Regions from separate parts of the Janthinobacterium sp. HH106 genome, predicted to be linked through region 3. Evidence: predicted binding sites of a transcription regulator. Region 3 holds the regulator's gene; each other region holds the start of a gene.
The links. The regulator FNR, encoded in region 3, switches genes on or off when oxygen is low (the NO sensors DNR and NnrR bind a similar motif). The targets are predictions, from matches to a motif close to TTGATNNNNATCAA.

Region 1 (7,840 bases), on a different contig from region 3:
AGGGCGTCGTCTTCATGGATGACGGACAACTCGGTGGCGGTAAATCCTGCGGACATGGCATGCTTTCAACAAATAAATGAATGACGCCACCATAGCGCAAAAGCGCCGCGCACGACATAGGGCGCGGCGAATAAAGCGTGCCGCCCCCGGCCGCGCTCGCCGCCTATAATGGCCATTCCATCCATATTGCACAGGAGACCGTCTTGACCGCCGCATCACCTTATACCACCCGCCTGGCCATTCCCTCCATCGCCACCTATCAGCAGCTGCGCGTCGCCGCCGGGCTGAGCGCGAAAACTGCGGAGGCGGCGGCCAAGGGCTTGCCGAATTCCCTGTTTGCCGTGCAAGTGCTGCATGGCGACGAGGTCGTCGGCATGGGCAGGGTCATCGGCGATGGCGGCTGTTTTTACCAGGTCGTCGATATCGCCGTGCTGCCGGCCCACCAGGGCAAGGGCTTGGGCAAGCTGATCATGCGCGAAATCCGCCAGTTCATCGACAGCGACGTGCCGGAAAGCGCGTACGTCAGCCTGATCGCCGATGGCCAGGCGCAAGACCTGTATGCGCAGTTCGGTTTCAAGCATACGGCGCCCGCCTCCGTCGGCATGGCGCTGAAGCGCTAGGCGCCCGATGCCGGTCTGGCTGCTGTGCTGCATGGCGCTGGCGCTGCTCTTGAGCGCTGCCGCCTGGCGCGCCGAGCGCGCGCGGCAACGGCGCGGGCGCACGACACGCTGGCTGTGGCTGGCGGCCATCGCCGCGTCCGTCATCTTGCCCCTTGCGTGGCTGCCCGGCGTGCTGAAGGCCATGCCGGCGGAGCAGGCGCAGCTGAAACTGGGCTGGTTTGTCTTATCGAGCGGCATGCTCTTGCTGCTGGCGCTGCGCAGCATCTGGCTGCTGTCGCACCAGCGCCGCTGGCAGAAAACATCGCTGCTGGGCACGCCAGTGTACTTGAGCGGCGGCATCGGCCCCTGCGTGGCGGGCTTGCTGCGGCCGCGCATCGTGATGCCCGTCTGGCTGCAACTGATTCCTCCCCAACAACAGGCGCTGCTGCTGGCGCATGCACAATGCCGGCTGGCCGCGCGCGATCCGCAGTTGCTGGCCCTGGCCTACGGCTTGATCGTGATCATGCCGTGGAATGTGCCCCTGTGGTGGCAGCTGCACCGGCTGCGCTTTGCCATCGAGGTCGATTGCGATGCGCGCATGCTGGCACGCGGCCACGCGCTGCACGACTATGCCTTCGTCCTGCGCCGGCACGGCCAGTATTATTCGGGCTTGACGGGCGCCTCGCCCATCGTGCTGAACGATCCGCTGGCGCTGCGCCGGCGGCGTCATCTGATGGCCAGATTTACCCGGGACCGGGCGGCGAACTTGCTATAGTAGCGGCAACGCCGCGCGGCATGCCCGCGATCCCGGCTTCCCCCTTAGAAATCAGAGAGATACCATGCTTTACCTGCTTGCCATCGTGATCGTCATCGCCCTGCTGTACTACGTCTTCAGCGGCCGCACGCCCGTCAAACCGCTGCACAAGCCGCTCGTGTCCGTGCGCCAGTACGTGCCGGCGATCCCTGCGGGCGCACCGGCGCACCACTGGAGCGACGAGGGGCGCTTTGCGTCGGAAGTGGAAAACGAAGCGATGTACCAACCCGCCATCGCCAAGCTGGCCGGCGAACACGGCCCCGGCAACGCGGAAGAAAAATGCCTGGCCCTGCTCGTCTGCGACGATGCCAATCCGTTCCAGGACAAGGCCATCGCCGTCTTCATCGACGGCCTGCTGGTGGGCTACCTGTCGCACAACGACGCCCTGCGCCTGCGCCGCAACCTGGGCCGCATGGATCTGGTGGGCCAGCTGACCTCGTGCGACGCCGTCATCCGCGGCGGCGGCCTGTGGAACGGCAAGCGCCTGTCGTACGCCGTCTGGCTGGACTTGCAGCCGTACAACTAATGATCGCTATAGCGCGCGCGCCAGCCTGACGGCCCGCGTGGCAATAAAGCTGGGCAGGAATTTTTCAATTTCAAAGCGCGGGTGGGGATGCATTTCCTCGTGGTAACCGGCCAGCACGAAGCCCGCCGCCAGCTGGCCGCCGATCTGGCTGTCCAGGCCGTGGCCGAAGACCAGCGCCTCGCCCTTTTCCATGCGCGCCGCCAGCGCATCGGCATCCATATCCTCCACATCCGAATACGGCAGCACGAAACGTGGCCGTATCAAGCCCTGCTGTGCCCATTGCGGATCGCGGTCGCCGATGAAGACGGCCGGGTTAAAGAAACTGCTCAGCAGCACGCCGCCATCGGCCAGCACGCGCGCGCATTCGCGCCACACGGGGGCGATATCGGGCACGTACTGGTTCGACACGGGGTGGATGATGACATCGAAGCTGGCGTCGGCAAAGCAGGCCAGATCGCGCATATCGCCCTGGACGGTGGCCAGTTGCAAGCCGTCGCGTTCGGCCACCATGCGGTCTTGCGCCAGTTGCTGTTCAGACAGATCGAAGACGGTGACGTGCGCGCCGGCGGCAGCCAGCACGGGCGCCTGCTGCCCGCCGGCACCGGCCAGGCACAGGATGCGCTTGCCGCGCACCTCGCCCAGCCAGCCGGCCGGCAAGGGACCGGGCGTCAGATGGATTTGCCACTGCCCGGCACGGGCCGCGGCGATGGTGGCGCTGTCGACGGGTTGCGACCACGGGCTGTTCCGTGCAGCCTGGGCATCCCAGGCTTGCTGATTGTGCTGCAAGAAGTTGTTACCGTTATTACCTAAAGGCATCGTCATCCTTTCAGAAAAACAGGACGCGAATGTAGCATGACTCCAGGCAAGGCGCCACACTGCGCGTGCTGGCCGAAAAGAATACGAGAAGGCCTGGAAGCCCGAGAAGTGAACTCCCGCCACGGCCAGCGTTGTTGCGTCACACAAAGAAGTGCCGGACAGATGGCGCCGGCGCCGATGCAGACCACTGGAAGGACAAGGAGTTCAATGCCATTATGGCTGGTGGCGGACCCCGCATTTTGATGCACATCAAACAGCTCGCAATCTCCTGGCTATCGCCTTGCGAAAGGCCCTCGTCCATATTTTTTTGACCCACGTCAAGTCCCGCATAAGAAAACCGCCCGCCGGCACGGCAATGCTGGACTTGCCCGTGTTGCCGTTCTAGCCTTGTTGCCACCCTGACTAGCGAATGACACCATGGCTTACAAATCCATCCTCGTCCACGCCGACCTGTCGCGCCATGCGCCGCAGCGCATCGCCATCGCGGCGCGGCTGGCGCACACGCACCAGGCGCACCTGATCGGCGCCGCCATGACGGGCGTGTCGCGCTTTACCCTGGAAAACAACCGCGGCATGCGCGGCGGCGCCGTGGCGGCGCAGATCAATGCCCTGCACGGACAGGCGGAGCAGGCGCTGGACCAGTTTGAAACGCTGGCGCGCCAGGCCGGCGCCGTTTCGCTCGAGCGGCGCCTGATCGAAGACGACGAGGATGGCGGCCTGGCCGTCAGCGCCCGCTACAGCGACTTGACGGTGCTCAGCCAGCACGACGCCAGCGAAGCGCTGCCCGGCGCCATGAGCGACCTGGTGCCCTACGTCATGCTGAACGCGGCCCGTCCCGTGCTGATCGTGCCGCGCAGCGGTCAATTCGCGCAAGTGGACAACACCGTGGTGGTGGCCTGGGATGGCAGCATGGAAGCGACGCGCGCCATCGGCCACGCCCTGCCCCTGCTGCGCGCGGCGCGCCTGGTGGTGCTGGCCCTGCTGCACCCGCCGGCCGGCCACGCACAGCCGGCCCGCCATCCGGGCGCCGACATCGCCGCCTACCTGAGCCGCCATGGCGTGCCCGTCGAGGTGCGCCCCGCCGTCACCACGGGCGACGTCGGCGCGGCGCTGCTGGCCATGACGGCCGAAGTGCATGCGGACCTGCTGGTCATGGGCGGCTACGGCCACGCCCGCTTCCGCGAAATCCTGCTGGGCGGCGTGACGGAAACGGTGCTGCGCCAGATGACCTTGCCCGTGCTGATGGCGCACTGAGATCCTGCGCGCCACGTTCTGTTGCACAATGGCTATACTTGCCTGATTTTCCATATCAAGGCAATGTAGATGAAGCAACAAATGATCAATTGGGGCAGCAACCTGGCGCCGTTCGGCAGCGAACTGCTGTGGACCGCCCTGCCATCGATGCTGCTGTATGGCATGCTCGGCTTTGTGCTGGCGCTCGGCATCTGCTACCAGCTGGCCAGAAAATGCCTGCTCGTGCGCCGTCCGCGCGCCTGGCATGTGGCCGCCAAGCTCAGCTATGTGTTGATCCTGCTCGCGCTGCCGCTCCTCGGCGGCGGGTTTGGCGCCGTGCACAGCGCACACCGCATGGTCAACCAGGCCCTCGAGCGCGACCTGCAGCCGGTGGTCGAAGCGCAGATGCCGGCGCTGCGCATCTACCTGGAGCAGCAGGTCAAGCTGATCGCCCCGGGCCAGCCCATCAGCGTGCGCAGCCTGCTCGAACCCTACGTGCAAGGCATGTATTACCAGCCCACGTCCAGCAGCTACTGGGAACGCAGCAAGGCGCGCTGGATCAATGAATTCATCCTGCGCCGCGGCAGCGTGCTGCTGACGCAAGTGCTGCAGGAACAGCTGATCGCCAGGGTCGGCCTGCTCGGCGAAGCGCTCAAGGGCGCCAACTTCCGTGGCCAGGCGACGGGCGAGCTGGCCGCGCTGGGCACCGACCTGGCCGTGCGCCTGACCACCGACGTGGCGCGCCAGGCCGACTTCAGCAAACTCGACAAGTCAGTGCCGATGATTTTCGTCGACGCCATCAAGCGCCAGGCCGGCGCGTATTTCAACTCGCTCAAGATCACGCTGGCCCTGTTCGCGCTGGTCGCGCTGCTGCTGGTATGGGGCGAGATCATGCTGTACCGCCACTATTACCTGCGCCGCCAGCCGGCCGCCACGGCCCTGCCCGTCCCACCGACGTAAAAAAGCCGCCCCTCCTTGCGGATGGGGCGGCTTTTCATGTGCAGCTAACGCTTAGACCTTACGCTGGGCCACTGCGTCGACCACGCACAAGGCCGTCATGTTGACGATGCGGCGCACGGTGGCCGATGGCGTCAGAATGTGCACGGGCTTGGCGCAGCCGAGCAGGATCGGACCCACGGCGATGCCGTTGCCGGCCGCCGTCTTCACCAGGTTGTAGGCGATGTTGGCCGATTCGATGTTCGGCATGACGAGCAGGTTGGCGTCGTTCTTCAGTGCCGAATTCGGCATGATTTTTTGACGCAGCTTGCTGTCGAGGGCCGTATCGCCGTGCATTTCGCCGTCGATTTCCAGGTCCGGCGCACGTTCCTTGACGATGGCCAGGGCGGCGCGCATCTTTTGCGCCGAGGCGCTGTCGCTGGAACCGAAGTTCGAGTGCGACAGCAGGGCCGCGCGCGGCGACAGGCCGAAACGGGTCATCTCTTCGGCGGCCATGATGGTGATCTCGGCCAGCTGCTCGGCGTCCGGGTTTTCATTGACGTGCGTGTCGACCATCACCAGCTGGCGTTCCGGCATGATCAAGACGTTCATGGCGGCGTAGACATTGCTGCCGGCGCGCTTGCCCAGCACCTGGTCGATGTATTTCAGGTGCAGCTGGGTGGTGCCGAAGGTGCCGCAGATCATGCCGTCGGCGTCGCCCTTGTGGATCATCATCGAACCGATCAGGGTGTGGCGGCGGCGCATTTCCAGCTTCGCGTATTCCTCGGTAACGCCCTTGCGGCTGGTCATGGCGTAGTACGTGTTCCAGTAATCGCGATAGCGCTCGTCGAAGTCCGGGTTGATGACGTCGAAATCGACGCCTTGCTTCAGGCGCAGGCCGAACTTCTGGATGCGCGCTTCGAGCACGGGCGGACGGCCCACCAGGATGGGACGCGCCAGTTTTTCATCGACCACCACTTGCACGGCGCGCAGCACGCGCTCTTCTTCGCCTTCGGCGTAGACGATGCGCTTGAGTTCGGCCGGCGTGGATTTGGCCATCAGGAACAGCGGCTTCATGAAGGTGCCGCTGCGGTAGACGAATTGCTGCAGGCTGTCCGCATACGCCTGCAAGTCCTTGATCGGACGCGTGGCGACGCCGGAATCCTCGGCCGCCTTGGCCACGGCCGGCGCGATCTTGATCAGCAAACGCGGATCGAAGGGCATCGGGATCAGGTATTCAGGGCCGAACGACAGGTTGCTGATGCCGTAGGTGGTGGCGACGATGTCGGACTGCTCGGCATGCGCCAGGTCGGCGATCGCGTGCACGACGGCGATTTCCATCTCGCGCGTGATGGTGGTGGCGCCGCAATCGAGGGCGCCGCGGAAGATGTACGGGAAGCACAGCACGTTGTTGACCTGGTTCGGATAGTCCGAACGGCCCGTGGCGATGATGGCGTCGCTGCGCACGGCCTTGACTTCTTCCGGCAGGATTTCAGGGTTCGGGTTGGCCAGCGCCAGGATCAGCGGGTTCGGCGCCATCTTGCGCACCATGTCCTGTTTCAGCACGCCGGCGGCGGAAACGCCGAGGAAGATGTCGGCGTCCGGGATGACTTCGCCCAGGGTGCGCAGCGGCGTGTCTTGCGCGAAGCGTTCCTTGTCCGGATCCATCAGTTCCGCGCGGCCCTTGTAGACGACGCCGGCCAGATCGGTGACGTAGATGTTTTTCAGGGGGAAGCCCAGGTCGACGATCAGGTCCAGGCAGGCCAGCGCCGCGGCGCCCGCGCCCGACACGACCAGCTTGCAGTCCTCGATCTTCTTGCCGACGGCTTTCAGGCCGTTCAGGATGGCCGCGCCGACGATGATGGCGGTGCCGTGCTGGTCATCATGGAAGACGGGAATCTTCATGCGGTCGCGCAGCTGGCGCTCGATGTAGAAGCACTCGGGCGCCTTGATGTCTTCCAGGTTTACGCCGCCGAAGGTCGGTTCCAGCGACGCGATGATGTCGACCAGTTTATCGGGATCCGATTCATTGATTTCGATGTCGAAGACGTCGATGCCGGCGAATTTCTTGAACAGCACGCCCTTGCCTTCCATCACCGGCTTGGCGGCCAGCGGGCCGATATTGCCCAGTCCCAGCACGGCCGTGCCGTTGGTGATGACGGCCACCAGGTTGCCGCGCGCCGTGTATTTATAGGCATTCGCCGGATCGATGACGATTTCTTCGCACGGTGCCGCCACGCCTGGCGAGTAGGCCAGTGCCAGGTCGCGCTGGTTGGTCAGTTGTTTGGTCGGCGTCACGCTGATTTTGCCGGGGCGCGGGCACTCGTGATACTCGAGTGCGGCCAAGCGCAATTGTTGACGCAATTCTTCTTTTTTATCAGATGACGAATCCATGCTGTGCTGCCTTCCTGTTTGGTCGATCGGGTGTTCCGGATTTTATCAGACCGATTCTTTCAATTAGCTAGGTATTTTCCGCTAGCCACAGTCTGATATCACGAAAACGCATAACCTAGCATTGTAAGGCCGTCCGGCGGCACAAACGTCCTGAACAGGAAAAACTATCAAATTTTAGATTTCAATTAGTTTTTATGATCAGTCGCCGGGAGCACGCCACAGCGGCAGCGCGGCGACGGCGCGCTCGAGATCGTCCATGTCGTCGTCACCCAGGCTGGTGTCAAATGGGGCGGACAGGATGCGGCGCATCAGGGCCAGGCGCGTCGTCGCTTGCTCCTCGTCGATGAAGCGCGTCGTCTCCGCGCAATACCGGGCGCGGCGCAGGGCATCGGCGCCGTCATCGTCGCCGTCGGGATAATAATGGCGGCCGATGTTATGGAGCGATATCAACAAAAATTCGATCTCGCGCAGGATGCGCAGCGCATCCTCGCCGGACAGCACGATGCGGCGGTTGGCGGGCAG
Region 2 (7,840 bases), on a different contig from region 3:
GGCGCGCGCGTGCTGGCGATCACGGCCAGCGGTTCGCCGCTGGCCAAGCTGGCCGACGTGCTGCTGACCCTGAACCACCCGGAAGGCAATCTCAATTTCGTGCCCATGATCGTACGCCTGCTGCAGCTGATGATGCTCGATATCCTGTCGGTGGGACTGGCGCGGCGCGACACGGCGCAGCGCACCAGCGCCGCCCAGCTGGAAGAAGGTCAATTGCACGGCATGCGCATCAGCGGCAAGCTGAAATTCGGTGGCCACCTCGAATAAGGCGGCGCACGCCGCCCACACCGCCGCCGACACGGCCAGCGGCGCCACCGTGCACGATGTGGCGCGCCTGGCCGGCGTATCGGCCATGACGGTATCGCGCGTCATCAACGGGCGCGCCAGCGTCAGCGCGGCCACGCGCGACAAGGTCGAGGCGGCCATCGCCAGCCTGCGCTACCAGCCCAACCTGGCGGCCCGTGCCGCCCGCACGGGCACCTTGCGCATCGGCTTGCTGTACAGCAACCCCAGCGCGGCCTTCCTCAGCGAATTTCTCGTCGGCGCCATGGACCAGTGCCGCCAGGGCGGCGGCCAGTTGCTGCTCGAACGCTGCGAAGACCTGGACAGCCAGCGCGCCGGCATCGATTGCCTGGTGGCGGCCGGCGTGGACGGCATCCTCGTGCCGCCACCCCTGTGCGATTCACCGGAAGTGCTGGCGCAGCTCAATACCATGGGCATTCCCGCCATCGCCGTGGCCACGGCACGCCCCTCGCCCGGAGTCTCGGCCGTGCGCATCGACGACTACGAAGGCGCGCTGGCCATGACGCGCCATCTGCTCGCGCTGGGCCACCGCGACATCGGCTTCATCGAAGGCGATCCGGCGCACACGCCCGCCCTGCTGCGCCGCCAGGCCTTCGAGGACGCCATGCGGGAAGCGGGTTTGCAGGTGCCGCCGCACAGGGTGGCGCAAGGCTATTTTACCTACCGTTCGGGGCTGGACGCGGCGCGCCGGCTGCTGGCGCACGAACCGCACCCCAGCGCCATCTTCGCCAGCAATGACGACATGGCCGCCGCCACCCTGGCCGTGGCGCACGGCATGGGCTTGCAGGTGCCGGCGCAATTGAGCGTGTGCGGCTTCGACGACACGCCCGTCGCCAGCACCGTCTGGCCCGAGCTGACCACCATCCACCAGCCCATCGCCGACATGGCGCGCGCCGCCGTCAAGCTCGTCATCGACGAGATACGCCAGCGCCGCGCCGGGGAGACGGCGCCCGCCACGCATCACTTGATGGAATTTACCCTGGTAGAGCGCGCATCGTCGGGCAGCTATGCGCCGCTGACGGCACAGGGCCAGCGCAGGCCTTGACGCTGCCGGAACAGGCGATGCCACCACCCGCCATTCCGGCGCACCCGGCCCTACAACGCCTCGGTCAAGGCGGGGCTGTCGATGGAAGTGACGGCATAACCGTTGCGGCCAGCGCTTTTTGCCTTGTAGAGCGCCGTATCGGCCGCCGTCAAGAATGCCCCCGCCGTCGTATCGCCGCGGGTGCAGAACGCCAAGCCGACACTGGTGGTGACATGCAGACCGATACCGCCGCAATCAAAGTGCACGGCCATCCCTTGCACGATTTTCTTGCCCAGTACCGCAAGCTCGGACTGCTCCGTCAGTTGTTCAAAAATAATGACAAACTCGTCGCCGGCAAGGCGGGCCACCGTGTCGGAGGCCCGGACGCAAGCTTTGAGCCGTTTGGCAAATTCAATCAATACCAGATCGCCGATACCATGCCCATATGTGTCATTTATTTTTTTGAAATAGTCGATATCCAGATACGCCAGCGCCAGGCCCGTGCCAGCGCGCCGCGCACGCGTCAATGCCGCGGCCAGCGCCTCGTCAAACATGCGCCTGTTGTGCAGGCCCGTCAGCATGTCAGTACGCGCCAGAGCGGCGAGGTTGTTTTCCGCCGCTTCCCTCTGCAGCGACAGCGCATAGAATGCACGGCTCAGCTTTCCAAACTCGTCTTTACGGGCGATATCAAACACCGCAATATCGGCATTGCCTGAGCGTATGCTCGCCACATGCCGGCCCAGATCGCCCAAGGGACGCAAGAGCAGCATCACCGCGATCCAGCCGGCACAACTGGCCAGGAAGGCCACGCCTGACGAAGCAATGATGACTTTGGCATACATATCGGTGACCGGCGTGAATGCCTCGCTTTCAGGATAGACGGCGCCGATGATCCAATCTGCCGCGCGCAAATGCTTGTACGTCATAATTGCCTGCACGCCCAGCTTGGTTTTACCTTGCGTCCAACCGTCGAATCCCCGCAATGCGGCCAAGGTGGAAGGGGTTGCGCCGCCCGTTTCATCATGCACCCGCTTCAGGACGCGCGCCGGGTCCGGATGGTGGAGTATCGTGCCGTCGTCGGTCAACATGAACAGATAACCGCTCTTGCCCGGCTTGAGCTGCTCCCACTGGCCAAAAAATGTCGGGCTTTGCAAATTCAGACCGCCAGCGATTACATACAGCAATTTTCCTGCTTTGTCATAGATCGGTTCGGTTACCAGCACAACGGGCTTGCCCGACAGCTGGCTCTTGAATGGACGCGATATCACGCCTTCCCTGAGCTTCACGGTATCGATAAAATATTCGCGCGCAGCGAAATTGAGCTTGCCAGCCACGCGCCGGTCATTCATGCTGGCAATCAGTTTCCCGGTAGCATCAAAGGCGACGAGATTAAAAAATTCCTCGCGCAGGGTTGGATGATTTTCTATAAATGCCTGCATCCGCTGCGGATGTTCATACACATCCGCAGGCAGCCCTTCCGCCAGCACCTTGAGCAGCGCTTTCTTGGCATTCAAGTCTTCGTCGATATATGCCGCGGCACTGGTCAGCAAGGCATATTGCTGATTGCCGATGACGGATACCATCTGCCCTTGCGCGACAGACAGCGATGTGAGCGCAACAGAACCCGTTGCGCACAGCACCAGTACGCCCACGAGCACAGTCATCTTGAATTTGAAGCTCCGGGGATTGAAAAACTTCCAGATCTTATGCATGCGGACTTCCTTCTCAGCGCCCGTGCTCTGTAAAGCGCAAGGACCCGGCCAAGTGGCGCCATGCATGGCAATGGGAAGCACGGCATATCGGTCAGCGCATGACTTCGAACCTATCTCCGGATGAATACACTCCCAGAACAGGCTCTTGACATGGCAAGAGAGCAAATCTTACGCCTATTCTCGCAAAAAGGGCGCCCTGGCGCCGCTGAATAAACACGCCATCCCCACATCATCGCCATATCGTACGCTCCAGCAACGATTCCACCACTTGCACCGCTGGCGGCGAACCGCCTGCCGCCAGCAGGCGCCCGCCACGCATCCTCTGATGGCGCTTACCTTGATGTAACGGGCGTCGACAGGGCCAGCGCGCTAGTCACACGCGGCCAGGCAGGCTCAGGGCTGCATCCCGGGCACTTGCATTTCCGCCTTGCGCGCCGCGATCTGGCCGCCCATGGCCAGCAGATCGAGTTGCGCCTCGCGCGCGCGCGGAAAAATCTCGCCCTCCTCTTCCTGTACGTGCTGCTCGATCTGCCTGGACAAGACCTTGACCTTGGCGTCGTACAAGTCTTCGCCGGGCGCCATGGCGACGATTTGCGCGATCAATTCCTTGGCCGAGGCATGTTCGACGATGGCTTCGTCGATCAGGTCCTCATTCAGGCGGCTGGCCTCGCGCACGGCCGGATAAAAGATTTCCTCTTCCGCCATCGCATGCTTGCTCAATTCCTCGCAGATTTTCAGCGCCAGCTTGCGTTTGCTGGCGAGCGACCTGTCGCTGAGCCCCTCGTACTGTTCGAACAAGTCCTTCACCGTCTGATGATCTTGCATCAGCAGTTCGATCGCATCCATGTCTTGCATACCGGCATTTTGCTGGGAAACGGACGCTGCCTGATGGGATTGGGTGGCCATGATGTGTTCTCCAGGTGTGCAATGAAGTCCCCATTCTAGACAGGGCCATGCGGCGTGCATGTAGGAGGATTGCCAACGTCAAGGTAGGCCTGGCGGGAAGGTCAACGCGTTTCGATGCAGATCAAGCTGACCATGATAAATTTTTGCATTGCGTAAAAAATATGCGTGGTGCGCCTGCCTGCCGGCGCACCGCGCCATGCGACTTAACGCAGCTGCGTGCGCTGCGCCAGCGATTCCACCAGGTCCACCGAAGGCGGCGAGCCGCCGGCCGCCAGGCAGGCGCCTGCTCCGGCCGCGACGGCAAAGCGCAAGTGCTGGCCGCCGTCCGCATCGGGCCGGTACATCAGGCTGTACAGCAAGCCGCCGATGCTGGCGTCGCCCGCGCCCACCGAGTCGACCACCTCGATGGCGGGCGGGGCCGCCTGCCATGTCTGTTCGCCCCGGTACAGCGCCGCACCTTGCGCGCCACGCGTATACAAATACGTGGCCTGCGGATTCCAGCCGCGCAGCACGGCAAACGCGCCATCGATGTCGTCGTGGCGGAACAGGCCCGCCAGATCTTCATCGGACACCTTGATCACGTCGGCCAGCTCCGTCATGCGGCGCAGGGTGGCGTCGTAGCGCGCATCCATCATGATGCGGAAGTTCGGGTCATAGCTGATTTTCACGCCGGCCGCCTTGAGCTCCTGCGCCAGCGCCACCAGCTTGCCCGCCAGCGGTTCGCGCGCCAGGCTGATGCCGCCGAAATGCACCCATTGCGCGCCCTGCATCCAGCCGGCCGGCAGCTGCGGCGCGTCGAAATGCAGGTCGGCGCTGTCGTCGCCGATGAAGTAATACGTGGGAGGATGCAGTTCATGCACGATGGCCAGCAGCGGCGACTTCGCGCGGCGCTGCAAGAAGCGCATGTCCAGGCCCGCCGCGTCGGTCGCTTGCGCCAGCGCATCGCCGAAGACGTCGAGGCTGACGGCGCCCGCAAAGGCGCTGGGCACGCCCAGGCGCGCCATCACGCGCGCCACGTTCCAGGTCGAGCCGCCCACCTGGCTGCTCCAGGCGTCCGGGCCCGTGCGCAGCATGTCCGTCAGCGCTTCGCCGGCCGACACGAATTGTGGAAATTCAAGCGGGAAGGCGGCGCTCATGCGGCACCTTTGAGCACGTTCAGCACTTCATAGCAGGCGCCCATGGTGTGGTAATCGGTCTTGCCGGCCGGGCTTTTCTCGTTGCTGATTTTCTGGTTTTCGGGCGTCAGGATGCGGTACCAGGCGCCGTGTTCGTGGTCGACGAAATGCTTCCAGCTGTAGTCCCATATCTTGTCGTAGCTTTGCCAGTAGGCGTCGTCGCCCGTGCGCGCGGCCAGCACGGCGGCGGCGGCGAAGCTTTCCGCCTGCACCCAGAAGTACTTGTCGCCGTCGCAGATTTCATCGTGCGGGCCAAAACCGTAGTGGATGCCGCCATGCGCGCCATCCCAGGCCTTGGCCAGCGCCGTGTCGTACAGTTCGCGCGCGCGCGGCAGCAGCCACTCCGATGGTCCGGCCATGAACCTGGCGTGGCGCTCCATGATCAACAGCAGCTTGGCCCATTCCGTGAAGTGGCCGGGCTGGTAGCCCCAGGGACGGAAGATATTGCTCTTGTCGTGCAGGTTGTAATCCCAGTCGATAGCCCAGTCGCTCTTGTAGTGTTCCCAGATCATGCCGTTGGCCAGGCCCGCCTGGCGCACCGTGATGTTGTGCGCCAGCGTCTCGGCGCGGTGCAGATATCTCGCTTCGCCCGTCGCCTCGAACGCGGCCAGCATGGCTTCGCACGCATGCATGTTCGCGTTCTGGCCACGGTAGCCATCGAGCGTGACCCAGTCGGCGCTGGCCACGTCCGCATACAGGCCGTGCTCGGGCAGCCAGAAGCGCTGCTCCATCAGTTCGAAGGTGTCGTCCAGGTAGGCGCGCGCTTCCGTCACGCCGGCCTGCAAGGCATGCGCATAGGCGAGCAGCACGAAGGCCAGGCCATAGCAGTGGTTGGCGCCGTCTTCGACCGTCTTGACGCCGTCTTTCCACGACAGTTGCCAGGCGTAGCCGCCCGTGTCCGGATCGCGGTGCACGTCGCGCAAGAAGGCCACGCCATGGCGCAGCGCTGCCTGGTAATCGTCGCCGCCGAAATGGAGGTAAGCCATGGCGTAATTGAAGATGAAGCGCGTGCTGCTGACCAGGTGACGCGTGGCAGCGTCGTACACGGTGCCGTCGTCGAGGAAGAAGTGATAAAAGCCGCCGCTCGGGTCAAACGCGCGCGGGTGGTAGAAATGCATCGTGTGCTGGATGTGCTTTTCAAGCATGGCCCTGGAGCGAAAATCGGGATTCATGGGTCTCTCATGATATTGTTATCGATAACAATGATGATAGCATGCCGTTTCCGCCCCGTCTCGTCCACTTAAGGGGGCGTGGCTGACTTGCGCTTTTCACGCCACAGCGCCGCCTTGGCCGGGTCGGCCGCCTGTCCCAGCTCGCCCTTATCGTACACCTTGACCAGCCGTTCGATGGCTTCCGCGTCGCCCTGCTTCGCCGCCAGCAGGTACAACTCGAAGGGCTGGGGCGCCGGCCCTTGCCGGGTAGGGCCGCCGCGGCCCTGCTCCAGCAGCCGCGCGAAGCCCGTCTGGCCCGGGGGACTCTTGGCGATGGCCGCCATTTCATACCAGCCCAGCGCCGCCTCGTCACTCTGCGGCACGCCCTGCCCCACTTCATACGAATAGGCCACATTGTTCAAGCCCGGCGGATCGAGCGCCTTGGCCGCCTGCATGTACCAGCCGAACGCTTCCTTGCGCTGCGTCTCGTCCTTGGCCGTCATCATCAGCCGGTAGCCGATTTCATTGTAGGCGGGAATGAAACCGTTTTCGGCATAGAACTTCAGCCAGTGCAGCGCGTGCGCCTGTTCTGCCACGCTGCTGTGGATGTTTTCAAAGTGCTGGGCCACCATGAAGTTGGCCAGTTCCACGCCTTGCGCGGCGCCCTTGCGCGACCAGTATTCGCCCAGCTTGCGGTCGATGGGTATGCCCTGCCCCAGCGTATAGGCGACGCCCAGGAATGCCTGCGCCGGGCCATAGCCGCCTTCGGCCGATTTCCGCATCCACGCCAGGCCGGCGTCAACGTCACGCGGCGTGCCCTCGCCCTCGTGCAGCATCTGCGCCAGCTCCAGCTGGGCGGCCGCATCGCCCCCTTCGGCGGCGCGGCGCGTCTTTTCGTAGGCGGTGATTTTTTCCGGCGACAGGTCGGCCGGGCGGTTGACCACGGCCTGCACCTTCGCGCGCATGTCGTCGAGGCCGGACATATCGAATTCGGCCAGAGCCGGATGCTGGCGCGGTTCTTTGGAGGGCGCAGGCTGCGCCAGCACGGGCTGCGCCAGCGCCAGGGTCAATAACAATACGATGGTCTTCATTTCTTCTCGCTTTCCGCCAGCCTGGCGCGCCATTCGGCGGCGTCTTCGGCATTCGCCTGTTGTCCCAGTTCACCCTTCACGTACACGTCGAGCATGCGCCGCATGGCGGGCAAGTCGCCGCTCCATCCCGCCCGCTCGTACCAGACCAGGGCCAGCTTGTCCGACTGCGCCACGCCCAGACCCAGCTCGTGCGCGCGGGCCAGGTTGCGCATGCCGGCCGGTTCCTTTTCACGCGCCGATCTGTCATACCAGCGGAAGGCCTCGCCGCGCTCCTGCTCATCGGCGGCTGCGCGCATCAGGTGCTCGCCCAGCGCATTATAGGCAGGAATAAAGTGTTCTTCGAGCGCGGCCTTCTTCAGCCAGATGATGGCCAGCGCCTGTTCTTCGGCAGGGCTGCTGCCATCGATGAATTCCAGCGCCAGCATGGTTTGCGCCAGCGCGTCGCCCTGCGCCACGCCCTTGCGCAGCCAGTACTCTC
Region 3 (7,840 bases):
GTGCAATGCACCTCCGGCAGCCAGCGCATCGCCATGTATGGCCCGTCCGGCGCCGGCAAGAGCATGACCCTCAAAGCCATTGCCGGACTGTTTACACCGGATGCGGGCCATATCCGCCTGAACGGGCGTACCCTGTTCGACTCGGCCGCCGGCATCAACTTGCCGCCGCAGCAGCGCAATGTCGCCTACCTGTTCCAGGATTACGCGCTGTTCCCGCACCTGACGGTGCGCCAGAACGTGGGCTTCGGCCTGGCGCGCGGCTGGTTCAATCCGCGTGCGCGCGAAAAATTGCAGACGGTCGAGCATTGGCTCGATGCCTTCCACTTGCAGGAACTGGCGCACCAGTTTCCCGACGAGTTGTCCGGAGGCCAGCGCCAAAGGGTGGCGCTGGCGAGGGCGCTCGTGGCCGAGCCGAACGCGCTGCTGCTCGACGAGCCGTTCGCCGCCCTCGATCCGGCCCTGCGTGTCAAAATGCGCCTGGAACTGAGCCAGTGGCAGCAGCGCCTGGACGTGCCCATGATCCTGATCACTCATGATCCGGAAGATGCGCGCATCCTGGGCGAGCATGTGCTGTACTTGCGCGACGGACAGATCGATAACAGGGAAGAACACATGGCATTGGGTGAACGCATTGGATAAATCAGCGGCAGCGGAAATCGGCCTGCAAGGCTCGGTATGGATGACGGTGGGAGGCGAGCACCTGGGTGGCGCCGGCCGGGTGGAATTGCTGGGCGCCATCGCCGAGTGCGGCTCCATCACGCAGGCGGCCAAGCTCGTCAAGATGAGCTACAAGGCGGCCTGGGACGCGATCGACGCGATGAACAACCTGGCCGGCGAGCCGCTGGTCGAACGCCTGACGGGCGGCAAGGGCGGCGGCGGCACGCGGCTGACGCAACGGGGACGCCAGCTGGTCGACAATTTCCGCATCATCGAGCGCGAGCATGCGCGCTACCTGCGCCAGCTGGGCAGCCAGGCCGAAGGCATCGCCGACGATCTTTTACTCATACGGAGAATGGCCATGAAAACCACGGCACGCAACCAATTCCTGGGCAAGGTGGCCGAACTGAAACAGGGCGCCGTCAACGACGAAGTCACGCTGGAATTGCCCGGTGGCCAGCACATCGTGGCCATCGTCACGCAAGGCAGCAGCGCCAGCCTGGGCCTGGTGCCGGGCGCGGAAGCGTTTGCGCTGATCAAGGCATCGTCGATCATCCTCGTGGCCGACAGCGCAGGCGCGCGCTTTTCCGCACGCAACCAGCTGGCCGGGCTGGTGACGCGCGTGCAGACGGGCGCCGTCAACACGGAAGTGGTGCTGGACTTGCCACGCGGCGGCACGATCGCCGCCATCATCACCAACCAGAGCAGCACCGAGCTGGGCATCGAGATCGGCAGCAGTGTGACGGCGATTTTCAAGGCGTCCAGCGTGATCCTGGGCGTGCCGGCGTAAATGGGGTAGGTCGGATTAGCGCGCAAGCGCGTAATCCGACAAGGTTCCGGGGCCTGACCCCAGTTTTACGTTGCAGGCTTAATCCTTCAGCCTGGACAACCAATCGGCCGCCGCCGCCAGCGCCTGCTCCAGTTCCTGCGCCGTCTGCGCCAGCAGCGCTGGCACCTCGTCGAGGCGGCCCGCATCGATGGCTTCCTCGGTGGCGAACGCGGTGCGGATCAGGCGTTTCGTGCCCAGGGTGCCGACGGAGCCGCGCACGCTGTGCAGGATGCGCGCCACGTCGCTGTGGCGGCCTGCCTGCAAGGCTGTTTCGGCATCGCGCATGGGCGTCATGCCCTTGTTCAGCGCGTCTTCCACCATGCGCCGCAGCACGCCGCGCCCCTTCGCGTCGCGCCCCATCACGCGCATCAGCGGCGCCATGGAAAACACTTCCTCATCGGCGACGGGCGCCGGCCCCGCCGTCTGCACTGGCGGGCGCTTGGGCAGGTGGCGCAGGATCACTTCCATCATCTCTTCCACCACCACGGGCTTGGCGATGAAATCGCTGATGCCGGCCGTCATGCAGCGCTCGCGCTCGGACGCCAGCACGCCGGCCGTCATGGCGATCACGGGCAGGCTCAAGCGTAGTTCCGTGCGGATGATGTGGGTGGCGCTGAAGCCGTCCATGACGGGCATCTGCATGTCCATCAGCACGATGTCGTAGCGCAGCGCTTCCGTGCGCAGCCGTTCCACGGCCTGCAAGCCGTCGCCCACCACGTCGAGGGTGGCGCCCATGTGTTCGAGGATGCCGCGCGCCACGGCCTGGTTCAAATGGTTGTCTTCCACCAGCAGGAAATGCACGCCGGCCAGTTCCGTGCCCAGCGGCTGCTGCAGCATGCGCTGCTCGCCGCCGTCGTGCTTGGTAATCAGCGCCTGGTGCAGGGCATCGAACAGGCTCGAGCCCGTGATGGGCTTCATCAGCACGACATCGGCCTCGGCCGCGCTGGAGATTTCCTCGAGGTGGTTGCGGGCGAAGGCGTTGACCATCACCACGATGGGCTGGCGCTGGCCGCTGGCTGCCTGGCGGATGGCCTTGGCCGTGGCCAGGCCGTCCATCACGGGCATGTGCCAGTCGGCCAGCACCACGTCGTACGGCTGCTGCTGCGCCAGGCGCTCGCGGTACAGTTCGATAGCGGCAAAGCCGGAGTCCACTTCGTCGGCCAGCCAGCCCCACGCCTCGATCAGCTTGACGATCAGTTCGCGCGTGGTGCGGTTGTCGTCGGCCACCAGCAGGCGCAGCTGGCCCAGGGTGGGCGTGCGCCGCGTTTCGGCCGGCTGCGCCAGCATCTCGAACGGCACGCTGAACCAGAAGCGGCTGCCCTTGCCTTCGCTGCTGGCGACGGCGATGTCGCCGCCCATCATGTGGATCAGCTGCTTGCTGATGGCCAGGCCCAGGCCCGTGCCGCCGAAGCGCCGCGTGATGCTTTGGTCGCCCTGCGAAAACGCGGCAAACAGCTGCTGTTGCTGCAGTTCCGTCATGCCGATGCCCGTGTCGCGCACTTCGAAGCGCAGCCAGGCACGGCCGTTGTCCTTCTCGGCCAGGCTGACGGCCACCACCACTTCGCCGCTCTCGGTGAACTTGATCGCATTGCCGGCCAGGTTGACGAGAATCTGCTGCAGGCGCTGGGCGTCGCCCATGAGGCGGCGCGGCACGTCGGGCTCGACGGCAATCGCCAGTTCCAGCTCCTTTTCGCCCGCATTCATCGTCATCGTCGTGGCCAGCGTGTTCATGACTTCGTCGAGGTCGAATTCGACGGGCGACAATTCCATGCGGCGCGCCTCGATCTTCGAATAATCGAGCACGTCGTTGAGGATGCCCAGCAGCGACTGGCCCGCCACGCGCACCATGGTCAGATACTTGCGCTGTTCCGTATCGAGCTTGGTATTGCCCAGCAAATACACCATGCCCAGCACGGCATTGAGGGGCGTGCGGATTTCATGGCTCATGTTGGCCACGAAATCGCTCTTCGCGCGGTTGGCCGCCTCGGCCCGGTCGCGCTCCTGTTCCAGCTCCGCCGCGCGCGATTCGAGCTCCTGCTGCAAGCGGTCGCGCTCGCTCATCAGGCCGTTGAACGCTTCCGTCAGCTCGCCGATCTCGTCGCGCTGCTGCACGGGCACGGGAGTGAAACGGCTGCCGCTGGTGCGCAGCGCCTGCAGGGTGTCGCGCAGGCGCACCAGCGGCGAGAGCAGGCGCACGGTGACCCAGCCCAGCACGGCTGCGGCCAGCAGCGAGGCGAGGATGCTCCACAGCACCAACCGGTACAGCACGCCGTCGAACGGTTCGAAGGCGTCGTCGAGGGGCAGCGAGGCGGCCAGCAGCCAATTTACGGATTTCAGGCGCTTGAAGCTGTTGACGGCCGTGATGCCGCGGCTGTTGGTGCTGACCATGGTGCCTTCGCCATCGTCCTTCAGCAGCCGGGTGGTCGTCAGGTTGGCGTTCGGCAGGCGCGGCTGCAGCAAACGGCTGGTGTCGGGATGCAGCACATAGCGCGGCACGGCGCCGCGCGTGAGGACGAAGTAATAGCCGCTCTTGCCGATCTTTTCTGAGCGCAACCTCCCCAGCAGGTTATCCTTGTACAGGCGCAGCACGCCGATCACCACGCCGGCCACCTGGCCATCGGCGCCCAGCACGGGCGCGACCATCTGCACGATGGGCATGCCGCTCGATTTGCCCAGCATCGGCTCGGTGATCATGGGCTGGCGCGTGCGCAGCACGGTCTGGAAATACTCGCGCTCGGCGACGTTGATGCCGGCGCGCCCCGCCACTTCCGGCATGTCGGCCACGACGGCGCCGTGCGCGTCGAGCACCAGCACGTCGTCGAACAGCACCAGCATCGAGCGGCGCGAATAGTATTCGCGCAATTGGGCGGGCTGGGCGATCAGTTCCGGCGGCTGCTGCCGGGCCGTCAGGGTGACGATCTGCAGCAGCATGCCCAGCTTGTCGTCGAGCTCGGCGGCGGTGCGGCTGATCAGGGACGACTGCTGGCTCAACAGTACCTTGGTGAAATCGTCGCGCATGTGCTGCACCTGGATCATGGTGACCAGCGCGATCATGGCGATCGAGGTCAGGCTGGTGGCCAGCGCGACTTTTGCTTTGATGCCGAGAGGCTTCATGATTTCCTTTTCAGTACCGGGCGGCACAGGCGGCAGATAATGCTGTCAGGAATTTTCCTATCAATACCCCAGCTTGGCAAGCGCCGCCACGCAAATTGCCCTCTCCGCATGGGCTTTTGACGATGTTGCCATATAATTAAAGTCGGAACGTCGTTTATTCAGCGAAATTGCGGTGAAATTGGCACACGGCAACCCTGTATGCAGTAAACTTGTTGTTGCATTTTCTAAAAGGTACCGACATGACTGAAGCGCTACTCACTCCAACCTCGCCCACAGTGACCGTGGAAGCGTTGCGTGCGCGATGCTCGACCTGCAGCATGCATCAATTGTGTCTGCCGATGGGCCTCGACGTGGGCGACATGGACAGACTGGACCAGATCATCGGCCGCCGCCGCAAGATCGTGCGCGGCGCTTCGCTGTTCCGCATCGGCGACTCGTTCCAGAACCTGTATGCGATCCGTCTGGGCCACTTCAAGACCTACCAGATCAATCCGGGCGGCGAAGAGCAGGTGACGGGTTTCCAGATGGCGGGCGAACTGCTGGGCATGGACGCCATCAGCGCCGACCGTCACCACTGTAATGCGGTGGCGCTGGAAGACAGTGAAGTGTGTGAAATCCCGTTTTCCAGCCTGGAACAATTGCTGGGCAATATGCCGACCCTGCTGCGCCATTTCCACCGCATGATGAGCCAGGAAATCACGCGCGAGCAAAGTGTCATGCTGTTGCTGGGCAACATGCAGGCGACGCAGCGTTTTGCCGCCTTTATCGTCAACCTGGCGTCGCGCTATGAAGCGCGCGGCTATTCGGCCAGCAAATTTCAGTTGCGCATGTCGCGCGAGGAAATCGGCAACTACCTGGGCCTGACCATCGAAAGCGTCAGCCGTTTATTGTCGAAATTCAAGAAGGAAGGCTGGCTGCGCGTTTCCAACCGCGAGATCGAGATCTTGCAGCCGGCCAAGTTAAAAGCTATTACAGCCGGCACCGACGTCTGCAAGTAACAGCACCGTCAAAACCTGCTGCGCGTCGTGCTTTGCGGCCTGCGATGCTCGCTGTGCTATAGCACAGCTGTGCTTCTCAGCCACAAATCACTGCCGCTCGCTACGGTTTTTTCCCGGCGCTGTACGTTATAGCTCTTCATCCGCGTGCAGCGCGATGCTGCGTTGCACGGGCCAGGTCCAGATGCCGGACAGGCGCCACTCGCGTTTGTCGTTTTCCACCAGCACTTGCCAGCGGCTGCGCTCGAGCATCGGCAGCGCCACGGAAAAATTGCCGGCCGCATCGGGCTGCACCAGCAGCTTGATATCCTTTTCCGGCAGGGTCGCATGCGCCAGGTGCAGCTGCAAAGGCCCCTGGTACGCCTTGCCGAAGCTGTGCACGGAGCCGCTCAGGCGCGCTGCAGCGACGTCATACGACAGGGTCGTATCCATGGCCAGGTCGCTGGCGATCGTGTCGCGCTTCAAATCCTGGTTGATCGCCTTGCCCTGCTTGTAATAGTCGCCCACCACCAGCGCATCGGGCTGCGTAAACGCGATATAGCCCATGAAGCTGCCGACGACCACGGACAGGCCGGGACCGATCATCAGCAGCCATGGCCAGCGATGCTTGTACCAGGGGGCAACGGGAGGTTGCAGTTTCAGACTGTCGGACATGGTATTTCTCCTGTGTTTCTGGTATACGGCCAGCCCCCATGCGGGGACCGGCCTTCCTGCATTAGCGCGGCACGATGAACACCGCGCTTTCGCGCACGTGCAGCGACGGGTCGTCCAGCGAGTGCAATTCGATCGCAATCTTGTTCGAGCCCTTCTCGCCGACGCCGTGCGGCACGCGCAGGCGGATCGGCCAGCCCAGCGTTTCCGTCGGCTGCAAGGTCACTTCGTCGCGCGTCAGCAAGGTCAGGCCCGGCAAGCCGGATGCGCTGATTTTGAAATGCTGGCTTTGCTCCGAGGTGTTCATGATCTGCAGACGATAGACGTTTTCGATCATGCCGTCTTCCACCTCGCGTCCCATCGAACCGCGGTCGCGGATCACGTCCATTTTCAGGGGCGTGCGCAGGGCCAGCGACGTACACACGGCGATGATGATCAGGGCCAGGATGGACGTGTAGATCAGCACGCGCGGGCGCATGGCGCGCTGGCGGATCTGCTTCGAATTGAAGTTGTTTTCCATCGCATGGTCGGTGCTGTAGCGTATCAGGCCACGCGGCCGCTCGACCTTGTCCATCACGGTATTGCAGGCATCGACGCAGGCGGCGCAGCCGATGCATTCATACTGCAGGCCGTTGCGGATATCGATACCGGTCGGACACACCTGCACGCACAGGGTGCAATCGATGCAGTCGCCCAGCTTGTCGTTGTTGCCGGCCTTCTTGCTCATGGCGCCGCGTGGTTCGCCGCGCTTGGCATCGTAGGTGATGATCAGGGTGTCCTGGTCGAACATGGCGCTCTGGAAGCGCGCGTAGGGGCACATGTATTTGCACACCTGCTCGCGCAGCCAGCCCGCGTTGCCGTAGGTTGCCAGGCTGTAGAACAAGACCCAGAACCATTCCCAGGGACCGAAATTGAGGGTGGTCACCTCGCGCGCCAGTTCCTTGATCGGCGTGAAGTAGCCGACAAAGGTAAAGCCCGTCCACAGGGCGATGGCGCCCCATACCAGGTGCTTGGCCGTCTTCTTGAACGCCTTGCGCACGGAGGGGCCCTGCTTGTCGAGGGCCATGCGCGCGCTGCGCGTGCCCTCGATGCGGCGTTCGACCCACAGGAAGATTTCCGTGTATACCGTTTGCGGGCAAGAAAACCCGCACCACACCCGCCCGGCAATGGCCGTGACGAGGAATAACAAATACGCACAGATGATCAGCAGGGCCGCCAGATAGATGAAATCCTGGGGCCACAGCACGACGCCGAAAATGTAGAACTTGCGCGTGGTCAAATCGAACAGCAGGGCTTGCCTGCCATTCCAGGTCAACCACGGCAAGCCGTAGAACGCGAGCTGGGTAAGCCATACGCATACCCATCGCCAGGTAGCGTAGCGTCCTTTGGCCTCGCGAGGGTAGATTTGCTCGCGGGCCGCATACATCTTGATGACTTGAGGTTCCATTACATCATTTCACGGGCGTCTGGGGATTCGACAGGCTCCAGACATACGCCGACAGCACGTGTACCTTGGATTCGCCGAGGAAGTCGCTGAAGGCCGGCATGGTGTTGTTGCGACCCTTGCGCACGGTTTCCATGATGGTATCGGCGC
Region 4 (7,840 bases), on a different contig from region 3:
GCTGGCCGCCGCCATCGCCGCCGCCCTGTTCACGGATATTGCCCACATCGCAAGCACCGATTACGTCACCCAAGCTTAAGGAAATCACAACATGGATAAAACACAGCAAGCAGCCTTGAAAGCAGCTTACCGGCAACAAGCGCCCGCGCTGGGCATCATCGCGCTGCGCCACCTGCCCAGCGGATGCACCCTGCTCGAACGCAGCCGCAACGCGCCCGGCGCGCTGAACCGCCACCGCTTCGAACTGAACCTGGGCAAGCACCGCAACGCCCGCCTGCAGGCGGACTGGCGGCGCGACGGTGCGGCGGCTTTCCGCTTCGACATCATCGACACCGTCGATCAATCCGCCGATCCCGCCTTCGATGCGGATGCCGAACTGGACGCCCTGCTGGCGCTGCACCAGGCGCAGCTGCTGGAACAGGGACAGGCACGCTATTGAGCGGCCATGCTTTACACTTGCGCACTCACGCACTGCGCAGCAAATGAAAAGGATGTCATGACCGAACACACTCTCCCGATGCCGGACGGCGGCGGCGCGCTGGACTTTTGCCTGCGCCTGGCGCGCGCCCAGGCGCTCATCGTGCGCCGCTTCGACAGCATCCTGGGCAATCTGCACGGCCTGAGCTTCAGCGATTACCAATTGCTGTACCACTTGCAGCGGGCGCCCGGCGGACGCCTGCGCCGCATCGACCTGGCCGAGCGCCTGGCGCTGACGGCATCCGGCATCACGCGCTCGCTGATGCCGCTGGAAAAAATCGGCTTGGTGGCGCGCCAGGCCGATGCACGCGATGCGCGCGTCGGCTACGCCGCCATTACCGAGGCGGGACTGGCATTGCTGGCGCACGCGAATACGACGGCGCAGGCGCTGGGACAGGAATTGCTGGGCAATGCCAGCGCGGACCAGCTGGCGCCCCTGTCCATGCTGCTGGGCACGATCGCCGGCAACCAGCCCGCCAACGGCTGACGCGCGCTACACTAGCGCCAGCTTGCGCAGGCGCCGCGTCGAGGGCCAGCGCGCCATGCCCGTCTCGTCGCGGATGGCGGCGCAGGCGGCCAGCACTCTTGCGCACTCGTCCTCGCGCAAGCCCGCATTCAGGGTCAGGCGCACCAGCGAACGGTTCTTCGGCGTGGCCGGCGCGCAAAAGACGGCGCCGTAGATGCCGTGCCGTTCCAGCGCCTTGCGCAGGATCAAGGTATCGGGTTCGCTGCCCGCTTCCAGCGCGATGATCTGCTCGGTGCCGTCGCTGACGTTGTAGCCGAGATCCGTCAACCCCTGGCGCAGCTGCACGCTGTGGCGGTGCAGCGCGGCGCGGCGGCCATCGGCGGCGCGGATGAAGTCGAGCGCCGCATCGAACCACGCCAGCTCGTGTTCGAGCAGGCAGGAACTGAAGATGGCGGGCCGCGAGGCGGACAAAAAATAGCCCTTGAAACGGGCCGAACAGGTAATCAGCCCCGCCCGGCCCGCGAACGCCTTGGCCAGCGACGCCGTGCGGAAATGCACGCGCTCGGCCAGGCCCAGCTCCGCCACCAGCCCCGCGCCCTGCGGGCCGTGCGTGCCCAGCGAGTGCGACTCGTCGACGATCAGCATGCTGCCGCTGCGTTCGGCAATTTCCACCATGTCCAGCAGCGGCGCCACGCTGCCGTTGGTGCTGTACAGAGCATCGACGATGATGATGCCGGGGCCATGCTTGTCGAGCTGGCGCTGCAGGTGGGCGCCATCGTTGTGCAGGAAGGCGACGGGCACGGCTTGCGCCGATTGCACGCCTTCCCACAACGACGCATGCGCCTGCATGTCCAGGTACACGGGGATGCCGGGTCCGGCCAGGCTTTGCAGCAAGCCCACGTTGGCGGCCCAGCCCGACTGCGCCAGCACGCACGCCTCGCTGCCGAGAAAATCCGCCAGCTTGTGTTCCAGCCGGTGCTGGCGGCTGCCTTCCTGCAGGAACACGGACGACATCAGCATGGCGCCGCCGCCCTGCAAGACGCGCGCCTGGGCCGCCAGCAGCGCCGCCTCGCCGGCGATGTTCAGGTAATCATTGCCTGCCAGCATGATTGCACTGGCCGGCACGGCTTGCCATTCATGCAAGTGCTCGCCGCCGAGCAGCTTCTCGATGCGCTCGACATAGTGCTCATCCATGCGCGCGCGCACGAAGGCGGGCATCCTTTGCTCGGCATGGATGGCGCGGGACGGCAGAGGGGAAATAGCGTTTATCATAGGAACTCCTGATTGGTTGCGGTGGGAACTACCGCATCCAACATGCGCGAGTCATCCGGCAAGCGTTTGATACAGCTCAACAGTTGTGCCGATATTGTGCTGATACAGAGGGAACCCGCCGATCATGTTGCATTGACACGCCTCAACGAACACGCCCCTCTGATCATGATGCATGCGCAGTCCCCTTCCGGAAAACGGTGGCAAGGCAAGCTGCTCCAGCCTTTCCTGCATTTCCACGACGCCATCGAACACACGCCGGTGCGGCGCGCTCAGGTGCGCACCCTGGCGCTCATCGGTGCGCTGGGCATGCCCATGTACTACGCGCTGTGGCATTATTTCTTTCCGCAAGAATACGAATCGCCGCTGCTGCGCACCATCTCCGCCCTGCTGTTCCTGCCCGCGCTGTGGCCCGGCCGCTTCAGCAATACCTGGTTCAGCGTCTACCTGTTCCTGGGGCTGACCTTCGAACTGCCGTTTTTCTTTACATATATGTTCCTGATGAACCACGCCTCGAGCATGTGGGCGCATTCGCTGCTGGTGGCGCTGGTCGTGCTGTTTCACTTCGATACGCGCATCGCCGTGCTGGCCTACCTGAGCGGCACCCTGCTGGCTTGCCTGGCGTTTGCCGTGGCCGGCGATCCCGCCTTCCTGCTCAGCCGCGACGTCTTGCAGCAATTGCCCGTGCACTGGTTCACGATTGCCGTGCTGTCCGTCGTCAAGGTGGGCCGCAACGTGGGCGCGCAGGAGAAACTGGCCGGGCTGGCGGCCGGCCTGGGCAGCGTGGCGCACGAATTGCGCACGCCTCTCGTCAGCGTCGAGGCAAACGTGCGCGGGCTGCAGCGCGGGCTGCGGCAAAACCTGCAAGGGCAGCCGCCGGACGAGGCCAGCCGGGAAGCGCTGGCGCGCATCCAGTTCGAAGTGCGCCATATGCACCACATGATCGATCTGTTCCTGCTCAGCGCCAGCGCCGTCAACCGCAAGCTCGAAGCGAACGAGGCGGTGGCCATGCAGGACAGCGTGACGGCCGTGCTGCGCCGCTACCCATTTACCAGCACGGCCCAGCGCGACATCGTCAAGGTCGACGTGCGCGCCGATTTCACGTTTCCCGGCCAGTCCGAGCTGTGCGTGGTGATCCTGCTGAATCTGCTGCGCAATGCCTTGAAAAGCATCCACCGCGCAGGCAAGGGAAGAGTACGCATCATCATCGATGGCGCCCATCCCGTGCCGCGCCTGCTGTTCATCGATACGGGCTGCGGCATCGCGGCCAGCCGCTTGCCGCTGATCTTCGACCGCTTCTATTCTTATCCCTCGCATAACGGCAGCGGCATCGGCCTGGCCCTGTGCCGGCAAATCATGCAAGCCTGGCAGGCGCGCATTCGCTGCGTCGCGCGCGAAGGTGCCTACGCCATCTTCGTGCTGGAATTTCCCCAGCCCCTGCCCGTGCCCACGCACAACCGTTTTCCATCCATCCACCGCGCGAGGTGACGCATGCAACTGCCCGTCTACACCCATCCAACCCTGACCGTATTGATCGACGACAGCGATTCCTTCCTGAAAAGCCTGGCGTTCCAGCTCGATCCCAGCCTGGCGCGCAAGACTTTCCACGACACGAGCAGCGCGCTGCACTGGCTGCGCCAGAGTACGCAGCCGGGCGAGACGCCGCTGCACGTCAATTTCGACACGCAAAACCTGCCGCCCGACCAGTGCAACGTGGCGCTCGACATCGAACGCATCTGGCGCATCAGCGGCCAGGCGCAGCGCTTTGCCGTGCCGTCCGTGCTGGTGGTCGATTATTCGATGCCGCAGATGAATGGCCTGGAATTCTGCCAGGCCGTGCGCGACTTGCCGTGCAAGAAGATTCTATTTACGGGCGCGGCCGATGAAAAGGTGGCCGTGACGGCCTTCAACCGGGGCTTGATCGACCGCTACATCAAGAAGAGCGACGACGATGCGCTCGACATTCTGGAACAGGAAATCGTTGCCCTGCAGCGCGAATTCTTCCTGCAGCAATCGGAAACCGTGCGCGATCTGCTGATGCTGCACGACTACAGTTTCCTGCAAGATGAGGCGCTGGCCGCCGTCGTGCACGAGCTGTGCCAGCGCCACGGCTTCGTCGAGTTTTATATTTTCCCCAATCCCAGCGGCATCCTGTTCTTCACGCGCGACGGCCACGCCAAGCTGATGATCATCGAGACGGAACGCAGCCTGCACACGCAGTATGAAATGGCGCGCGACAGCGACGCGCCCGATTCATTGCTGCAGGCCCTGCTGGAAATGCGCGTGATTCCCTACTTTTCCGACGCCAACAGCGACGGCATGTACGCGGCGCAGATAGGCGAGAACTGGTTTCGCTACTGCGCCGCGCCCACCATCTGCCTGGGCGGCGTGACGTATTTCTGGGCCCTGTTCGACGTGCCGGCGCACCAGCTGGGGCAGCCGGTGATGTCCTACGCGCAATTTCTGCGCGCAGGCGCGGGCGACGGCGTCATTGTTTAGCCTTCCCTTAAGGTCTGCAGCGGCGGATGTTTCAAGACATTGCGCAAACCCAGCCAGCCGCCGGCGATCGCGCACAGGGCGCCGGCCAGCAGGCCAAAGGCCCACACGCCCGGCGCGAAGCTCCAGGCGAACTTGAACTGGTACGTCGCCAGCGCCCAGCCCATGGCCGCCGCGCCCGATGCGGCCAGCAGGCCGGCCAGCGCGCCGACGAGGGAAAACTCGATCAGCTGCGCCTGCGCCAGCTGGCGCCGCGTGGCGCCCAGGGCGCGCAGCAGGCCCGCTTCGCGCGTGCGCTCGTCCTGCGAGCCCATCAGGGCCGCATACAGCACCAGCAAGCCCGAGGACAAAGTGAAGGCAAACAGGAATTCGACGGCCGTCACCACCTGGTCCAGCACGCCCTGGATTTGTTTCAGCACGCCGCCCACGTCGACCACCGTCAAATTCGGATAGTCGCGCAGCAGGGCGTTGCCCAGGTCCGCCTGCGCCGGCGGCAGGTGGAAGGCCGTGATCCACGTCTGCGGCGTGTCCGCCATGGCGGCCGGATTGATGATGACAAAGAAATTGACGCGCATCGAGCCCCATTCCAGCTTGCGCAAGCTGGTAATGGCCGCTTCGACGCTCTGACCGGCAATGTCGAAGCGCAACTTGTCGCCCAGCTTCAGCTTCAATGTCTTGGCGATGCCCTCTTCCACCGACGCCTCCGCCGGCGCGCCGGGCTTGTCGCTGAACCACTTGCCGGCCACGAGCTTGTTTTCTTCCTGCATCGTGGCCATCGTCGACAGATTGAATTCGCGGTCGGCCAGGCCCTTGGCGCGGTCATCCTCGTACGTGCTTTCCGTGATGGCGTTGCCGTTCACGGCCACCAGGCGCCCGCGTATCATCGGATACAAAGGCGCATTAGCCACGCCCGCCTGCGCCAGGCGCGCGGCGATCGGGTCTTTCTGCTCGGGCAGGATATTGATCATGAAGCGGTTCGGCGCATCGGGCGGCGTGGCGTTGCGCCAGGCCACCATCAAGTCGCCGCGCACCACGGTCAGCAGCAGCAAGGCCATCAGGCCCAGGGCCAGCGACACCACCTGAATGACGGTGGCGCCCGGGCGGCGCTGCAATGACGTGACGGCAAAGCGCCAGCCCTGATGCCTGAAGGCGCCGCGCAGGCTTTTCAGCGACTTGATGCCCAGCCAGCCGGCCAGGCCGAACAGCGCGAAGCCGCCGAGGAAGCCGGCCGCCGTCAGCAAGGCCAGTTTCACGTCGCCCGCCTGCCACAACAGCAGCACGACGAAGGCGGCGATGCCGAGGCCGTAGGTGGCCAGGGCCAGCGCCTGCGGCGGCTCCTGCTCGCGGCGGATCACGCGGTTGTGCGGGACATTGCGCAACTGCAAAATCGGCGGCAGGGCAAAGCCCAGCAACAGCAGCATGCCGGTGGCCACGCCCTGCAGCGCGGGCAGCAGGGAGACGGGCGGCAAGTCGCTCTGCACGAGCTTGCCCAGCAACTCCAGCAGCACCAGGTGGCCGCCGAAGCCCACCAGCACGCCGATCACGCTGCCCACCAGGCCCACCAATAAAAATTCGATCACGTACATGGCCGTGACCTGGTTTTGCGTCAAGCCCAGGCAGCGCAGCATGGCGCAGGCGTCGAGGTGCCGCAGCATGAAGCGGCGCGCCGCCATGGCCACGGCGACGGCCGCCAGCATGGCCGACAGCAGGCCGACGAGCGACAGAAAACGGTCGGCGCGGTCCAGGGTCGATTGCATCTGCGGGCTGCCCGATTCCAGCGATTCGATGCGCACGCCTTTGATGGACTGCGCCTTGATCTGGCTTTCCAGCGAGGTTTGATATTGCGCAAGCTCGGCCGCCTTGGCGGGCGGCGCCGACAGCAGCAGCCTGTACGACACGCGCGAGCCGTTCTGCACCAGCGCCGTGGCGGCCAGGTCGCTCAAGGGCAGCATCACGCGGGGAGCGAAGTTGAGGAACGATGCGCCGCGGTCCGGTTCGCTGGCGATCAATTGCGTGACGGTAAAGGCCTTGTCGCCCAGGGTCAGGGTGTCGCCCAGCTTCGCGTTCAGACTGGACAGGATAGCCGCATCGACCCACACGGTGCCGGGCGCAGGCACCTGATCCGTGGGCCGCCCGACGGCATCCTGTGCTTCGCTCGGTTTGGTCGTGATTTTCAGCTTGCCCCGCTGCGGGTAGCCGGGCGAGACGGCCTTGATGGACGCCAGTTGCGACAGCGATCGCTCGCCCTCGCCCGCCTGCGCCATGCTGGGAAACGTCACCGTGTCGGCCAGGATAAAACCGCGCTTCTGCGCTTCGGCGCGCCAGGCCGCATTGACGGGCTGGTCGGCGCTGATGACGAGGTCGGCCCCCAGCAGCTGGTGCGCGTCGCGGTTCAGGCCCGCGCGCAGGCGGTCGACGAAGAAGCCGACGGCCGACAAGGCCGCCACGGCGACGATCAGCGCGACGAGCAGGAAACGCAGTTGCCCGGCGCGCCAGTCGCGGCCGGTCATTTTCAGGGAGAGGCGGAACATGGGCGGCGGGTCTTTATGCGAGTTGGTTGTGATGCGTTATTGCGCGATGCCGTGAGCGGCCGCGTGCTGCGCGAAATACGCATCGACGGTGGCAAGAAACGCGTCTTTTTGCGCCTGCGGCAGGAAGGCGGCGATGAAACCGTTGCGCGCCAAGCGTTGCGCGTGGGACAGGCCCAGCGGCAAGGCATCGAAGATGGCGTCGAAATTGTCATTCATGTAGCCGCCGAAATACGCGGGATCGTCCGAGTTCACCGTCACCAGCAGACCGGCGTCGAGCAGTTGCACCAGGTTATGGTCATGCATCTGGTCGAACACGCGCAGCTTGGTGTTCGACAGGGGGCAGACGGTGAGCGCGATCTGTTCGCGCGCCAGGCGGGCCGTCAGTTCCGCGTCTTCCAGGCAGCGCACGCCATGGTCGATGCGTTCGACTTTCAAGTCGTCAAGCGCGGTGCGGATATAGGCCGGCGGGCCTTCTTCGCCCGCGTGGGCCACCAGGTGCAGGCCCAGCTCGCGGCAACGGGCAAACACGCGCGAGAATTTCTCGGGCGGATTGCCCACTTCCGACGAGTCGAGGCCGATGCCGATGAACTTGTCGCGGTGC

Region 1: a site for FNR is predicted at 2,995-3,008, ahead of JAB8_RS18840 (universal stress protein). Genes of this name have one in related genera too.
Region 2: a site for FNR is predicted at 4,057-4,070, ahead of JAB8_RS23905 (hemerythrin domain-containing protein). Genes of this name have one in related genera too.
Region 4: a site for FNR is predicted at 2,282-2,295, ahead of cqsA (alpha-hydroxyketone-type quorum-sensing autoinducer synthase). Genes of this name have one in related genera too.

The regions. Positions count from the first base shown of each region.
Region 1 covers NZ_LRIC01000048.1:279,237-287,076, reverse strand. The annotation lists gene JAB8_RS18865 (Imm10 family immunity protein) at 1-56, opposite strand, end outside; gene JAB8_RS18860 (GNAT family N-acetyltransferase) at 204-620, shown strand; gene JAB8_RS18855 (M56 family metallopeptidase) at 628-1,374, shown strand; gene JAB8_RS18850 (hypothetical protein) at 1,439-1,939, shown strand; gene JAB8_RS18845 (class I SAM-dependent methyltransferase) at 1,946-2,761, opposite strand; gene JAB8_RS18840 (universal stress protein) at 3,173-4,009, shown strand; gene JAB8_RS18835 (hypothetical protein) at 4,079-4,948, shown strand; gene JAB8_RS18830 (NADP-dependent malic enzyme) at 5,000-7,318, opposite strand; gene JAB8_RS18825 (hypothetical protein) at 7,517-7,840, opposite strand, start outside.
Region 2 covers NZ_LRIC01000061.1:86,522-94,361, reverse strand. The annotation lists gene JAB8_RS23920 (glucokinase) at 1-267, shown strand, start outside; gene JAB8_RS23915 (LacI family DNA-binding transcriptional regulator) at 251-1,348, shown strand; gene JAB8_RS23910 (diguanylate cyclase) at 1,399-3,039, opposite strand; gene JAB8_RS23905 (hemerythrin domain-containing protein) at 3,433-3,885, opposite strand; gene JAB8_RS23900 (carbohydrate kinase) at 4,149-5,081, opposite strand; gene JAB8_RS23895 (AGE family epimerase/isomerase) at 5,078-6,292, opposite strand; gene JAB8_RS23890 (tetratricopeptide repeat protein) at 6,361-7,362, opposite strand; gene JAB8_RS23885 (tetratricopeptide repeat protein) at 7,359-7,840, opposite strand, start outside.
Region 3 covers NZ_LRIC01000012.1:129,597-137,436, forward strand. The annotation lists gene JAB8_RS06665 (ATP-binding cassette domain-containing protein) at 1-639, shown strand, start outside; gene JAB8_RS06670 (TOBE domain-containing protein) at 680-1,447, shown strand; gene JAB8_RS06675 (response regulator) at 1,526-4,600, opposite strand; gene fnr (fumarate/nitrate reduction transcriptional regulator Fnr) at 4,840-5,598, shown strand; gene JAB8_RS06685 (FixH family protein) at 5,725-6,249, opposite strand; gene ccoG (cytochrome c oxidase accessory protein CcoG) at 6,311-7,693, opposite strand; gene ccoP (cytochrome-c oxidase, cbb3-type subunit III) at 7,698-7,840, opposite strand, start outside.
Region 4 covers NZ_LRIC01000015.1:24,409-32,248, reverse strand. The annotation lists gene JAB8_RS07750 (MFS transporter) at 1-79, shown strand, start outside; gene JAB8_RS07745 (GIY-YIG nuclease family protein) at 92-439, shown strand; gene JAB8_RS07740 (MarR family winged helix-turn-helix transcriptional regulator) at 497-964, shown strand; gene cqsA (alpha-hydroxyketone-type quorum-sensing autoinducer synthase) at 971-2,215, opposite strand; gene JAB8_RS07730 (HAMP domain-containing sensor histidine kinase) at 2,348-3,700, shown strand; gene JAB8_RS07725 (response regulator) at 3,704-4,711, shown strand; gene JAB8_RS07720 (FtsX-like permease family protein) at 4,708-7,239, opposite strand; gene JAB8_RS07715 (adenosine deaminase) at 7,276-7,840, opposite strand, start outside.